Regions from separate parts of the Nonomuraea sp. AD125B genome, predicted to be linked through region 2. Evidence: riboswitches for the same ligand, from Rfam matches in the RefSeq annotation. Region 2 holds a riboswitch; each other region holds the start of a gene.

Region 1 (3,197 bases), 460 kb from region 2:
CCGGCGGTGACCGCGCCGTTGCCCCGCATGACCAGGGCGGGGGAGTCGCCGAGCCGGTCGGCGAGCGCCCGGCCGCGGGCCCGGTCGCGGACGAGCACGGCGTCGTCGAGCACGGGCACCTCGGGCCCGAGGAAGGCGCCCTGCCCGTGTAGCGGCCGGATGGGCACCCCGGCGGCGGCGAGCGCGGTGGCGGCAGGCGGCTGTGCCCGGCAGATCGCGCCGGTGCCGGGGCGGGCGCGGGCGATCTCGACGTGGATCCACGCCTCGCGCGGCGCTCCGCCGGGCAGTTCGGCGGCGTCGAGAGGGAGCTCGGCGTACGGGGACGCGGCCGTGAGGGTGCCCAGGGGCACGGGTGGAGTCATCAGCAGCCGGTCGGCGCCGGTCCGGACCGAGACGTGCCCGAACGCGGTCACCAGCCCCGCCGCCGCCAGTGCCCGCCCGGCCAGGGCCAGCTCGGTCCGTAAGTGCTCTTCCGGTAAGGGTCCGGCTTCAGCCGTGCGCACCGCCGCCCGCCTCCTCGCGAGATCGTTCCCGAAGACAGGGAGGACAATACATGTATCTCCATACCTGTTCTAGAGGAACGGATCATGCTCTCCCTATGCTGGAGGGCATGTCGCTTCAGCACGCGCTGCTCGGCGTCCTGGAGGCGCGCCCCATGAACGGGTACGAGCTGACCCGCTTCTTCGAGGCCGCCCCGCGCTGGGTGTGGTCGGCGCCGCAGAGCCAGATCTATCCCACGCTGCGCCAGATGGAGCAGGCCGGCCTCATCGAGGGCCAGAAGGAGATCCGGGGCACCAGGCTGAGCAGGACCGTCTACTCCATCACCGGACGCGGCCTGGCGGAGCTGCGCGCCTGGCTCGGCGCCTCCCACACCCCGCCGCCGGCGCGGGACGCGTTCTTCCTGCAGGCGCTGTTCTTCGACATGATCGAGCCGGACCGGGCCGCGTCGGTGCTCAAGGCGTTCATCGCCGAGCAGGAGCAGCTCGCCGCCGAGTGGCGGGCGCACAGGGAGGCGCTGCTGGCCAAGGACACCCCCCTGCTCAAGGAGCGGCTGAAGAACCGCCCGGCGGCCGAGCACGACCGCATCGCCGCGCTGAAGGCGCACGTCTTCGCGGGGCAGATCGCGGTCGCGACGGCCCGCGCCGAGTGGGCCCGCGAGAGCCTGCGGCTGCTGGAGGAGCCCACGCCCTGACGCGGGCGGGGCCGCACACGCGACGAGCGCGCGTCCCCGGGCGATGGGGACGCGCGCTCGTACGTGGGTGAGGTCAGGAGGCGTACTCGGGGTAGCCGTAGCCGACGACCTGCCACTTCGGCCGGACGCGCTCCTCCACCTTGCCGTTGCCGGTGTTGCCCTCGATGGTGGAGATGGTGCCGTCCTGGTTGTCCTTCTCGACGAACCCGACGTGGTTGATGGCGTCGAGGTCCTTGCTGCCGCTCCAGGAGAAGAAGACCACCGCGCCGGGCTTGGCGACGGTGCCGAAGCGGTCGTTGTTCTTGAACCACCTGGCGTGGGCGACGGTCCAGGCGTCCCAGCCGATCTGCGGGCGGGCGCCGGTCTTCTCGCCGACCCAGGAGACGAACATCGCGCACCAGGGGGCGTTGAGGTAGCCGGCGGGGGTGCCGCCGTCGCGGGCGATGGTCTCGGCGGCCCGCTTCGAGTCGGCGTACCAGCGCTGGTACGGGGTGCCGCCGCCGGCGGCGTTCTCGCTGGTGCCCACCTGGGAGCGGGCCATGGACAGCACCTGGTCGGCGGTGACCTGGATCTTGTTCTCGTCGGCGCGGGAGCGCTGGGCGGCGTGGTCGACCGGGTTCTTGGTGCTCTTGACAGTGCTCTTGACGGTGCTGCTGTGCTGTCCTGCGGCCGAGGCGGTCTCGGCGTTCGCGGCCTGCGGGCCGAGCGCGGCGGCGGCCACGGCCGTGCCGAGGACGGCGTAGGCGATCTTCATCTTTCGGGCAGCGGTGAAGCCGTGCTTGGCCATCGAGGGGGTTACTCCTTGCTTCCATGCCGCTTACCGGGTTAGCTGACGGGTTCGGACGTGGAAGCTGCCCTACGGCACGTGGTGCCGATTCACCCCAAAGGACGTGGGTCCCCGGTTCCGCGCGTGGCGGATTCAGCGGTCACAGGACGATCCTGTGATGTTCTTTCACTTGCGATGGTCAGACATACTCCGACAAAACGGACGTATGCCCTGAGATGCCCCATAAGGTAATACACATGGCAAGGAGATGACAAATCCCTAAAGGGCTGGTCAGGACAGTTGTTGCCGGGCGTCGGCCAGCAGCCCCATCATGGCAAGGGATTCGTCAAGCGGCATGATCGCCGATTCGGTCCGTCCCTCGGCCACCGCGGCACGCACCTCGCGCACCTCACCCGCGTAGCCGTTGTCGGCCGGATCGAGCAGATGCTCCTCGGGCTCCATGCCGGGCGCGGACAGCACGATCCGCTCCGGCGCCCAGAACGCCGCCGGGATGTCCGCCCGCATGCCCGTGCCGACCACGTGGGCGGAGTTGGGGTAGTGCGCGAGCAACGAGGTCGCCACCACGGCGTGCCGCCCCCCGGAGTACGTCAGCAGCCCCGCCGCCTCGGCGTCCACGCCGTTGGGCGCGAGCGCCCCGGTGACGCGCAGGCTCTCGGGCATGCCGAGCAGCAGCTGCGCCAGCCCGAACGGGTAGATGCCGAGGTCGAGCAGCGCGCCGCCGCCCAGCTCGGGAGCCCACAGCCGGTGCGCCTCATCATAGGGATGGGCGAAGCCGAAGGACGCCTGCACCGAGCGGATCTCCCCGAAGCGCTCGTCGGTGGCGATCATGCGGATCAGCGGGTTGAACCGCATCCACATGGCCTCCATGAGGAAGACGCCCGCCTCGCGCGCCAGGCGCACCATCGTCTCGGCGTCCGCCACGCTGGCCGCGAGCGGCTTCTCGCACAGCACGGCCTTGCCGTTCGCGATGGCGGCCGCGGCCACCGGGAGGTGCTGGGCGTGGGGCGTGGCGACGTAGATCGCGTCCACGGCCGGGTCGGCGCACAACTGCTCGTAGGAGCCGTACGCCGACTCCGCGCCGAGCGTCGCGGCCATCGCCCGCGCCCTGCCGAGGTCGCGGGAGCCGACGGCGGCCACCCGCATGCCCGGCTCGGCCGCGATGGCCGTCCCCACGGTCTGGGCGATGCCGCCGGTCGCCGCTATGCCCCACGCAAAATC
Region 2 (3,197 bases):
GCACATGTACTGGCCGACGGAGTTGCCCTGGCGGCCCGCCTCGCCGGTGCGGCGGGCGCTCATGAGCGCGACGCCGCCGTTGGTGTGCGTGGTCAGGCAGAGCGAGCACATGCTGCGCGCGGTGAAGCCGCGGGCCGCGCCCGAGGTCACGCGGAGCGCCACCCCGACGAGGGCGCCGTCGCGCTCGGCCACCAGGTACGCGCGTTCCGGCGCGCCCGGATCCCGCCAGCCGAGGAAGTCGAGGTCGTCCCAGGGCTGGTCGGGCAGGTCCTTCGGCACGCCGGCGCGCTTGGCCTCACCCTTCGAGCAGTTGATGAGGGACGCGCGGATCTCGCGCTCGGTGAGAGGTCTCATGAGCGGCGAGGCTAGTTTCCTTAATGCTATTATGCAAATGCTTAAAGGCTTTAAGTGATGGAGGGCGCGTGGCACGAGCGGGACTGACCGCGGAACGCCTGACCCGGGCGGCGGCGGAGCTGGCCGACGAGCTCGGCTTCCACAACCTGACGGTCTCGGCGCTCGCCCGCCGGTTCGGCGTCAAGCCCGCCGCGCTCTACTCCCACGTCAGGGACGCCCAGGAGCTGCGGGTGCGGGTGGCGGTCCTCGCCCTCGCCGAGCTCGCCGAGCGGGCCGCCGCCGCCCTCGCCGGCCGCGCCGGCAAGGACGCGCTGGTGGCCTTCGCCGACGCCTACCGCGGCTACGCCAAGGAGCACCCCGGCCGGTACGCCGCCGGGCAGATCGAGCTCGACGACGAGACCGCCTACGCCAGCGCCGCCCGCCGGCACGCCGAGATGACCAGGGCCATCCTGCGCGGCTACGACCTGCCCGAGCCCGCCCAGACCGACGCCGTGCGCATGCTGCACAGCACCTTCCACGGTTTCGTCAGCCTGGAGACGCAGGGCGGCTTCGCCCGCACCCCGCGCGAGGTGGACGTGTCCTGGGCGCGGACCCTCGACGCTCTCGACGCGGTGCTCAGGAACTGGCCTCCGGAGGAGTGAGCGGGTCAGGCGGCGTAGTTCGGGTAGCCGTAGCCGACGACCTGGGAGGTCGGGCGGACCCGCTCCTCGACCTTGCCGTTGCCGGTGTTGCCCTCGATCGTGGAGATCGTGCCGTCGCCGTTGTCCTTGACGACGAAACCGACGTGGTTGATGGCGCTCAGGCTCTTGCTGCCGCTCCAGGAGAAGAACACCACGGCGCCGGGCTTGGCCTCGGTGCCCCAGCGGTCGTTGGCGGCGAACCACTTGGCGTGGGCGACGGTGTAGGCGTCCCAGCCGACCTGGGTACGGGCGCCGGTCTGCTCGCCGACCCAGGAGACGAACATCGAGCACCAGGGGGCGTTCAGGTAGGCGTTCCTGTTGCCGCCGTCGCGCTGGACGGTCTCGCCGGCGCGGGCCGAGTCGGCGTACCACTGCTGGAACTTGGTGCCGCCGCCGTCGGCGTTCTCGGACGTGCCGACCTGGGCGCGGGCGAGGTCGAGGACCTGCTGGGCGGTGACGTTGACGCGCGCGTCGCGGTTGCTGACGCCCTGCTGGGCGGCGGCGGCGGCCGCGGGCTGCGCGGGGGCGCTGTCGGCGGCCGCGGTCACGGCGGCGGTGGCGCCCAGGGCGGAGACGGCGAGGGCGCCGCTCAGCGCCAGCTTGGCGGCGTTCAGCTTCGGGGCACGGATGAAACGGCTGATGGCCATGAGGGGTTTGCTCCTTTGCGCTTCCATGCCGCTTACCGGGTTAGCTGACGGGTTCGGGCGTGCGGAAGCTGCCCTACGGCACATGGACGTGCCGATTCACCCCGGTCGAGAACGGGTCCCCGGTTCCGCCAGTGGCGGATTCAGCGGCCGCGGGCATCGGACGCCCGCGGTGGGAGTGGGATCGAACGTGGCGTCCGCGAGGCGGACGCGGGCGAGCGCGGCCCGGTGGTCACTCGCTCTGCGGCTGAGGTCGCGGCCACGCTCACTGGACCGTACAACACCCCTCTGACCTGCGTAATTCCCCGGTCACGAAATCCCCATGACGGGCGGCGAAGGTAACGTGCGGGTGTGCTCTCAGCCGCGTCCCAGCCCGAGCGCGGCGGCGGCCTCCTCCAGAGCTTCCAGGTGTCCCTCGACCGGGCCGAGGCCCGCCCCCATCGTGTTGATCGAGAGGTGCGTCGCGCCCGCCTCCCGCCAGCGCCCGGCGAGGTCGACCAGCGCCTCGGCGTCGCCCGTCCACCCCGCCCGGCCCTCCATGCCGAGCCCGGACGGGTCGCGGCCGGCCTGCGTGGCGGCCTCCTCGACCATGGCCTTGGCCTGGTCGAGCTCCGGCCCCGGGGACATCTGGGGGAACCAGCCGTCGGCCAGCCGCCCGGCCCGCCGGTAGGCCGGGGGCGACTGCGCGCCGAACCAGACCGGGATCGGCCGCTGCACCGGCAGCGGCGCGAGCCCGGCGGCGCTCACCCGGTGGTACTCGCCCTCGAAGGTGACCGTCTGCTCGCACCAGAGCTCGCGCATCAGCGCGACCTGCTCCTCGATCCGCTTGCCGCGGGTGCCGAAGTCCGCGCCGAGCGCTTCGTACTCGACGTGGTTCCAGCCCAGCCCCACGCCCATGCGGAAGCGTCCGCCGGTCAGCAGGTCGACCTCGGCGGCCTGCTTGGCGGCCAGCACCGCCTGCCGCTGCGGCAGGATGATGATGCCGGTGACCAGCTCCAGCGACGTCAGCGCGGCCAGGTAGCCGAACATCACCATCGGCTCGTGGAAGGTCGTGTGCACGTCATAGGGGCCGCTCCAGCCCTGGTGCACGGCCGGGTCGGCGCCCACGACGTGGTCGTAGGCGAGCACGTGGCGAAAGCCCAGTTCCTCGACGCGCCGGCCGTAGGCGCGTACGGCGCCCGGGTCCGCGCCGATCTCGGACTGCGGGAAGACGACACCGATCTGCATGTGTGGCTCCTGTCATCGTGATCTTCCCTCCCATCATCGCGGTCCCGCCGTGCCCGGCCCGCGACCGCCGCGCTGCCCGGCGCGCCCGGTTTGGACGTGAGGGCCCCGGGCAGCGGAGCCGGATGCACCTGCCCGCCGCCCGCGGCCCCCTCACCGCCGAGCTCTTCGAACGCCTCGCCGGGCCGCCCGCCGACCTGGACCCGCCGCCGGCAACCCCTGGCCCCTGCGCCACGGCCCTGGCGGACGGCGACCTGCAGCTCGCCCTGTTCGCCTGCTACGAGCTGCACTACCG
Region 3 (3,197 bases), on a different contig from region 2:
CAAATTCTGCTGTTGGGGGGGAGGGCTCCCGATGGAAGTGCTCACTGAAGGCGTTGAGCTGAGCCACGCGGATCTGGCTTTACTCGGCGAGCTGGCCAAGGGCGTCACTGTGGATCGAGTGGGGAGACGTCTGGACATCAGCGGACGCACGGTGCGCCGAAGACTGCGCGGCATCTGCGACCGCATCGGTGTGGCCACGGCCATCGAGGCCGTGGCCTGGGCGGCACGCCGCCATCTCATCTGAAGGGACGCTTGAGCAAAGGTCACCGGGTCATGCCGGCTCAGTCTGCGATGCGCACCGCGCCCGCGAAGGGCCGGTTGCCGAGCGCGGCCACCCGTACGACGTCGCCGGTGCGCGGGGCGTGCACCATCATGCCCCCGCCGATGTAGATGCCGACGTGGTGCAGGTCGCTGTAGAAGAAGACCAGGTCGCCGGGGCGCATCTCCTCACGGGAGATGTGCCGGCCCGCGGTCCACTGGTCGCCGGTGTAGTGCGGCAGCGAGATGCCGACGCGCCTGAAGGCGGCCATGACCAGGCCGGAGCAGTCGTAGGAGCTGGGGCCTCCCGCGCCCCACACGTACGGCTTGAGCTGCTGCGTGAGCGCCCACCTGGCGGCCGCGGCGGCCTTGCCGGTGCCGGGGATCGGCAGGTTGACGCGTACGGCGCGGGTGCCGGGCTGCCCGGCCTCGCCGAGGGCGCGGCGGAAGAGGCTGCTCTCCGTCTTGGCCACGAGGGCGGTGATCTTGTCGCGCTTGGCGTCGAGGTCGGCCACGATCCCGCGCAGCTCCTCCATGCGGGTCTTGGCGCCGGCCTCGGCGCGGGTGGCCGCGTCCATGGCCTTGAGCAGCTGGTTGACCTCTTCGCTCTGCTGCGTCTCCAGCGCGTGCGTGGTCGCGGCCCGGTCGAGGAACTCTTCAGGATCGTCGGACTGCATGAAGGTGAGCGAGCGGTTGAGCCCGCCGGTGATGTAGGCGTTCTGGGCGAGCATGACGGCCTTCGCGCGCTTGGCGGCGAGGTCGGCCTGGCTGTCGGCCAAGGTCTTCTGGGCGGAGTCGGCGGCCTTCTTGGCGGTTTTGTACTTCTCCCGCTGGCCGTTGTACTGCTCCGTGAGCGTCTCGATCTCGACGTGCATCTTCTCGACCCGCTCCGACAGCTCCTTGAGCGAGGGCTTGGGCTCCGCGGACGCCGGGGCGATGGGGGCCGCCAGTAACGCGCCGGCCATCAGGGCCGCCGCTCCGAGGCGGAACGGTCGCCGGAACCGCTCCCGACGGGGGGCGCTCCCGCCCGCCGTCCTCTCGTCCCCACGCGTGCGCGTGCGCTTCACCAACCGACTCCCTTCCTCGACGCCTACCGGGTTAGCTGACGGGTTCGGGCCGGAGGAGCCCTACCGAACGTTTCGGATTCACCCCAGTGATGGCGTGCGGCGGGCGCCATCGGCGGGTCCCCGGCTTCCCTTGCGGGAATTGGGCGTGTCTCCCGCGCGCGACACGCGGGGAACGTCGTCGCTGGACACTAATGCACTCCCGGTTCCTGCTCAACCAGAACTGCTTGATCTGTTGAGGTTTCACAACCGAAGGGTCACAAGGTGATCTCGTGATCAAGCGTACACGAGAGACTTTATGTCCTTTTTGCCCTTGGTTTTGCCTGACGTCGGCGAACGTCGGACCTGCGCCTGGACAGTCGTACCGGACCCCGGGTACGGGGCGGTTGAGGGAGTTAGGTCCGAGCCGTAATGACATCTGTACTCTGGAGAGCCATGGAGCAGGTGGCCGAGCTGACAGCGCCCGAGACCGCGGTGGTGGTCCGGCGTGCCCGCACGCCCGACGTCCGCGGCATCAGGCGCCTGGTCGACACCTACGCGGGCGCGGGTCCCCGGCTCCTGGAGAAGACCACGGTGACGCTGTACGAGGACGTACAGGAGTTCTGGGTGGCCGATCTCGGCGGGCGGGTCGCCGGCTGCGGCGCCCTGCACGTCCTGTGGGAGGATCTCGCCGAGGTCCGCACGGTCGCCGTCGATCCGGAGTGCCGGGGCATGGGCATCGGCCACCGGATCGTGGAGGCCCTCATACAGCAGGCTAAGGATCTGGGTCTGCGGCGCGTATTCTGTCTCACTTTCGAGATCGAATTCTTCGCCCGGCACGGGTTCCGGCCCATCCAGGGGACACCGGTCTCACCGGAGGTCTACGCCGAACTTCTGGCCTCGTACGACGAGGGTGTGGCCGAGTTCCTCGACCTGGAGCACGTCAAGCCGAACACCCTGGGCAACACCCGCATGCTGCTCCATCTGACATCGGGTGACGCGGACCTTGACCAATTGGAAAGGTGATTGTTGATACCTATGTCGATACGTTGGGCAGCACAGGCATGTGCCCTGACACGTGCCACATGCGCACGCGAAGCGAGGTGACACGGTGAGCACCGGACAGCCGCCGTATCCGCAAGACGAATCCGGCGAGAACTCCGCGCCTGGCAATCCCCCCTACGGCCAGCAGCACCAGGGCCGTCACCCCGGCGAGCCCGACCCCGACGCCACCGTGGTCGGCTACCGCACGGACGACGCCTTCGGCCAGTCCTCCTACAACCAGCAGCAGCCCGGCTACGGCCAGCAGCCTCAATACGGCCAGCAGCCGCAGTCCCAGCCCGACTACGGCCAGCAGCAGGGCTACGGGCAGCAGCCCCAGTACGGCGGCCAGCAGGGCTACGGCCAGCAACCGCAGTACGGCCAGCAGCAGGGCTACGGCCAGCAGCCCCAGTACGGTCAGCAGCCGCAGTCCCAGCCTGACTACGGTCAGCAGGGCTACGGCCAGCAGGGCCAGTCCCAGCCGGGCTACGGCCAGCAGGGTCAGTCCCAGCCGGGTTACGGCCAGCAGCCCCAGTACGGCCAGCAGCCGCAGTCACAGCCCGGCTACGGCCAGCAGCCCTCCTCGGGCCAGTACGGCACCCAGCCGGGCTACGGCCAGCAACCGCAGTACGGCCAGCAGCCGCAGTCCCAGCCCGACTACGGCCAGGGCTACGGCCAGCAGCCGCAGTCCCAGCCCGACTACGGTCAGCAGCAGGGCTACGGCCAGCAGGCCCAGTACGGTCAGCAGCCGCAGTCCCAGCCTGACTACGGTCAGCAGGGTTACGGCCAGCAGGGCCAGTCCCAGCCGGGCTACGGCCAGCAGTACGGCGACCAGCAGTACGGTCAGCAGGGCTA
Region 4 (3,197 bases), on a different contig from region 2:
TGGAGCGGCGGGCGGCCAACCCGATGATGCCGATGCACCTGTTCGGCAACCGGACGTACACGCTGGTCAACGTCACCTCCTTCGTCACCGCGTTCTGCCTGTACGCCGGGGTCGTCTTCCTGCCGCGCTACTTCCAGGAGGCGCTGGGCGCCGGCGCCACCGAGTCGGGCCTGCGGATCTACCCCATGACGCTGGCCATGGTCGTGGGCAGCGGCGTCATGGGCCTGCTGATGTCCCGTACCAGGGTCTACAAGCCCTGGCTGCTGGCTTCGCCGTTCCTGCTCGCGGCCGGCACCCTGCTCTGCGTCAACCTCGCCCTGGACACCGGCGGCCTGGCGCTCGCCGGGTGGATGCTGCTCATCGGGCTGGGCATGGGGCCGATGCTGTCGGGGCTGACCGTGGCCGTCCAGCAGGCGCTGCCGCCCGCGTACCTCGGCACCGCCTCGGCCAACCTCACCTTCTTCCGCCAGATCGGCGGCTCCGTGGCGCTGGCCGTGGGCGGCGCGCTCTACACCTCCACGGTCACGGCGGAGGCTCCGGCGCAGGGCCTCGCCGCCGCGCACGCCTCCGCCGCGGCCGTCGCCGTGCCGTCGATCGGCGTGGCCGGGGCGGTGATCGCCCTGGTGGCGCTGGCGGCCATGCCGGGACGGCGGCTGGAGTTGCCGGCCGTACCGCAGACCAAGATTGACGCCGGTTTCGCGTCGTAAGGGACCCCGTGCGAAGCTGGGGGTGTCCCAACACCATGGAGGTCCTCAATGGCGGAATCACCGGAGCCGGAAGTCAGCGAAACTCCCGAGGACGAGATGAAGCGCAAGTTCCGCGAGGCGCTTGAGCGCAAGCGCGGCCAGCAGGCGGCCGGCGGCGCGGGTGGCAGGGGCGGCGATCCGTCGAAGATCCACGGCACGCACGGCCCGGCCGCGAACAAGCGATCCTTCAGGCGCAAGAGCGGCGGCTGAGTCAGACAGTTCCGGCAGGTCCAGAGGGGCGCGGTTATTCCGCGTCCCTCTTTTCTTTGCGCGCGGCCAGGTAGATCTTTTGTCCGATTCATGACGATTCGTTTGCGTTCGTCCCGGCGTGCGTGGTTTAGTCTTGCCATTCAACCAGCCGAATCCCGAACCACTCGGGAACCGGGGACCCACTTCGTTGGGGTGAATCCGGCAGCACGCCGGTAGGGCATCTCCTCGCCCGAACCCGTCAGCTAACCCGGTAGGCGTGATGGAGAGGACCCCCGCATGTCGTACCGCGTCACACCCCCGGACGCCGGCTCCCCACCGGTCGAGATTCCCGAGAGCGTAGTGCCGGCCGCCGGCTGAGCGGCCCTTCACCCCAGGCTCTTTTCCGCGCTCCGCGCAGCCTCCCCCGTCAGGTGCTCACCCCTGGCTGCGCCTTTCTCCCCTGAGCGCGTGTCCCTGTCCCCTCGCAAAGGACTCACTGCTTCATGTCTCCCCGCTTTGGCCTGCGTTCCTGCGCCGTGCTCGCCGCCTGCTCGTTCGGCGCGCTCACCGCCGTATCCACCCCCGCCCACGCCGACACCGACGAGAAGATCCTGCTCAAGGGCTCGACCACGGCCTCCTACTTCTGGGACGACGCCTCCGGCCGGGCCGGGGACACGGGCCTGCCGGCCAGCGGCAAGCCCATGCAGAAGGGCCTGGCCGCCAGCCCGAGCTGGCCCCTGCTGACCGAGGGCTACGTCATGTACAAGGGCAAGAAGATGCCCTTCTTCGTGGGTGACCGCGGGCCCGGCGTGCCCTCCAACTCGGGCATCATGCTCGACCTGGACGCCAAGACGTTCGCCGAGCTGACCGGCGGCAGGTTCAACCCCTCCACGCTGTACGTGGACGGCAACGGCGGCCAGGGCCACATCAAGGTCGACTACGTCATCACCAAGTGGGGCCCCGGCGTCGGCAAGAAGAACTACCCGGTGCCCTTCTCCACCGGCGCCTGGTCGCGCCGCGACAACAACCCGGCCGAGCCCCCGAAGGTCGCCGAGAAGCCGAAGACGACGCAGACCGCGCAGCCGGCGAGGACCGTGGAGAAGACGGCGGTCGCACCCCAGGCCAAGACGCAGAACCAGGCCGGCGCTTCCTCCGGCGGCGCGGCCGTCGAGCTCGCCGCCGGCCGGACCGTGCCCGCCCCCGCGGCCGAGTCCGAGCAGGTGAGCACCGGCGTGAGAGGCGCCGTGCTGTGGTTCGTCCTGGCCCTGGGCGGCGGGGCCGTGGTGGTGGCCGGCACTCGGCTCCGGCGCCTGATCAAGGGCTGACCTCGGCCCTGACGCTTTACGTCACCGGACCAGAATGAGATTCTGGCCCGGTGACGACCCGCGTAACCGCCAACGGCATCGACATCGCCTACGAGAGCTTCGGCGCCCCCGGAGGCCGCCCGCTGCTCCTCATCATGGGTCTCGGCGCCCAGCTCATCCATTGGGACGAAGGGCTCTGCGAGCTCCTGGCCGAGCAGGGACACCACGTCGTCCGGTTCGACAACCGCGACGCGGGGCTCTCCACCCACTTCGACGAGGCCGGGGTGTCCGGCCCTGGCGCGGCTCCGCCGTACCTGCTGGACGACATGGCCGACGACACCGCCGGCCTCATGGACGCCCTCGGCTGGCCACAGGCCCACATCGTGGGCGCCTCGATGGGCGGGATGATCGCCCAGACGCTGGCCATCCGCCACCCGGAGCGCGTGCTGACCCTCACCTCGATCATGTCCACCCCCGGTCCGGAGGTCGCGCCGCCGACCGCGGAGGCCTCCGCGATCCTCATGGCCCGGCCCCCTGCCGACCGTGACGGCGTGCTGGAGCAGGCCGTACGGACCTGGTCGGTGATCGGCTCGCCCGGCTACGAGCTGGACCACGAGCGCGTCACCACCCTCGCCGGCCTCGCCTACGACCGCTGCTTCGACCCGGCGGGCACCGGCCGGCAGCTCGCCGCCATCATGGCCTCGGGCAGCCGCGTCGAGGCGCTCGGCCGGCTGGACGTGCCCACCCTGGTGGTGCACGGCGAGGCCGACCAGCTCGTCCCCCTGGCGGGCGGCCAGGCCACCGCGGCGGCCATCCCGGGCGCCCGCCTGGTGACGTACCCGGGCATGGGGCACGACCTGCCCCGCGCGCTCTGGCCCGACCTCGTGGCCGAGATCACCAAGCTCACCACCGCCTGAACGCGCCGCGGCCCGCGCCCCCCGGCGCGGGCCGCGCAGGT

Evidence for each region. Region 2 has a riboswitch for cyclic di-AMP ahead of ACBR40_RS04080 (CHAP domain-containing protein). Riboswitches for the same ligand answer to the same signal wherever they lie in the genome.
Region 1: linked by a shared signal. The riboswitch ahead of ACBR40_RS01900 (CHAP domain-containing protein) and the one ahead of ACBR40_RS04080 (CHAP domain-containing protein) in region 2 are both predicted to bind cyclic di-AMP.
Region 3: linked by a shared signal. The riboswitch ahead of ACBR40_RS13950 (NlpC/P60 family protein) and the one ahead of ACBR40_RS04080 (CHAP domain-containing protein) in region 2 are both predicted to bind cyclic di-AMP.
Region 4: linked by a shared signal. The riboswitch ahead of ACBR40_RS11340 (hypothetical protein) and the one ahead of ACBR40_RS04080 (CHAP domain-containing protein) in region 2 are both predicted to bind cyclic di-AMP.

The regions. Positions count from the first base shown of each region.
Region 1 covers NZ_JBGLOU010000001.1:419,787-422,983, forward strand. Annotated here, with positions in the region: gene ACBR40_RS01890 (class II aldolase/adducin family protein) at 1-503, opposite strand, end outside; gene ACBR40_RS01895 (PadR family transcriptional regulator) at 611-1,192, shown strand; gene ACBR40_RS01900 (CHAP domain-containing protein) at 1,266-1,979, opposite strand; cyclic di-AMP (ydaO/yuaA leader) riboswitch at 1,992-2,127, opposite strand; gene ACBR40_RS01905 (Gfo/Idh/MocA family protein) at 2,250-3,197, opposite strand, start outside.
Region 2 covers NZ_JBGLOU010000001.1:880,637-883,833, forward strand. Annotated here, with positions in the region: gene ACBR40_RS04070 (FBP domain-containing protein) at 1-354, opposite strand, end outside; gene ACBR40_RS04075 (TetR/AcrR family transcriptional regulator) at 423-995, shown strand; gene ACBR40_RS04080 (CHAP domain-containing protein) at 1,001-1,681, opposite strand; cyclic di-AMP (ydaO/yuaA leader) riboswitch at 1,696-1,837, opposite strand; gene ACBR40_RS04085 (LLM class F420-dependent oxidoreductase) at 2,036-2,905, opposite strand; gene ACBR40_RS04090 (iron-containing redox enzyme family protein) at 2,923-3,197, shown strand, end outside.
Region 3 covers NZ_JBGLOU010000004.1:423,056-426,252, forward strand. Annotated here, with positions in the region: gene ACBR40_RS13945 (LuxR C-terminal-related transcriptional regulator) at 32-244, shown strand; gene ACBR40_RS13950 (NlpC/P60 family protein) at 282-1,223, opposite strand; cyclic di-AMP (ydaO/yuaA leader) riboswitch at 1,331-1,481, opposite strand; gene ACBR40_RS13955 (amino-acid N-acetyltransferase) at 1,758-2,327, shown strand; gene ACBR40_RS13960 (RDD family protein) at 2,413-3,197, shown strand, end outside.
Region 4 covers NZ_JBGLOU010000003.1:487,881-491,077, reverse strand. Annotated here, with positions in the region: gene ACBR40_RS11350 (MDR family MFS transporter) at 1-707, shown strand, start outside; gene ACBR40_RS11345 (DUF5302 domain-containing protein) at 756-956, shown strand; cyclic di-AMP (ydaO/yuaA leader) riboswitch at 1,093-1,228, shown strand; gene ACBR40_RS11340 (hypothetical protein) at 1,439-2,260, shown strand; gene ACBR40_RS11335 (alpha/beta fold hydrolase) at 2,311-3,156, shown strand.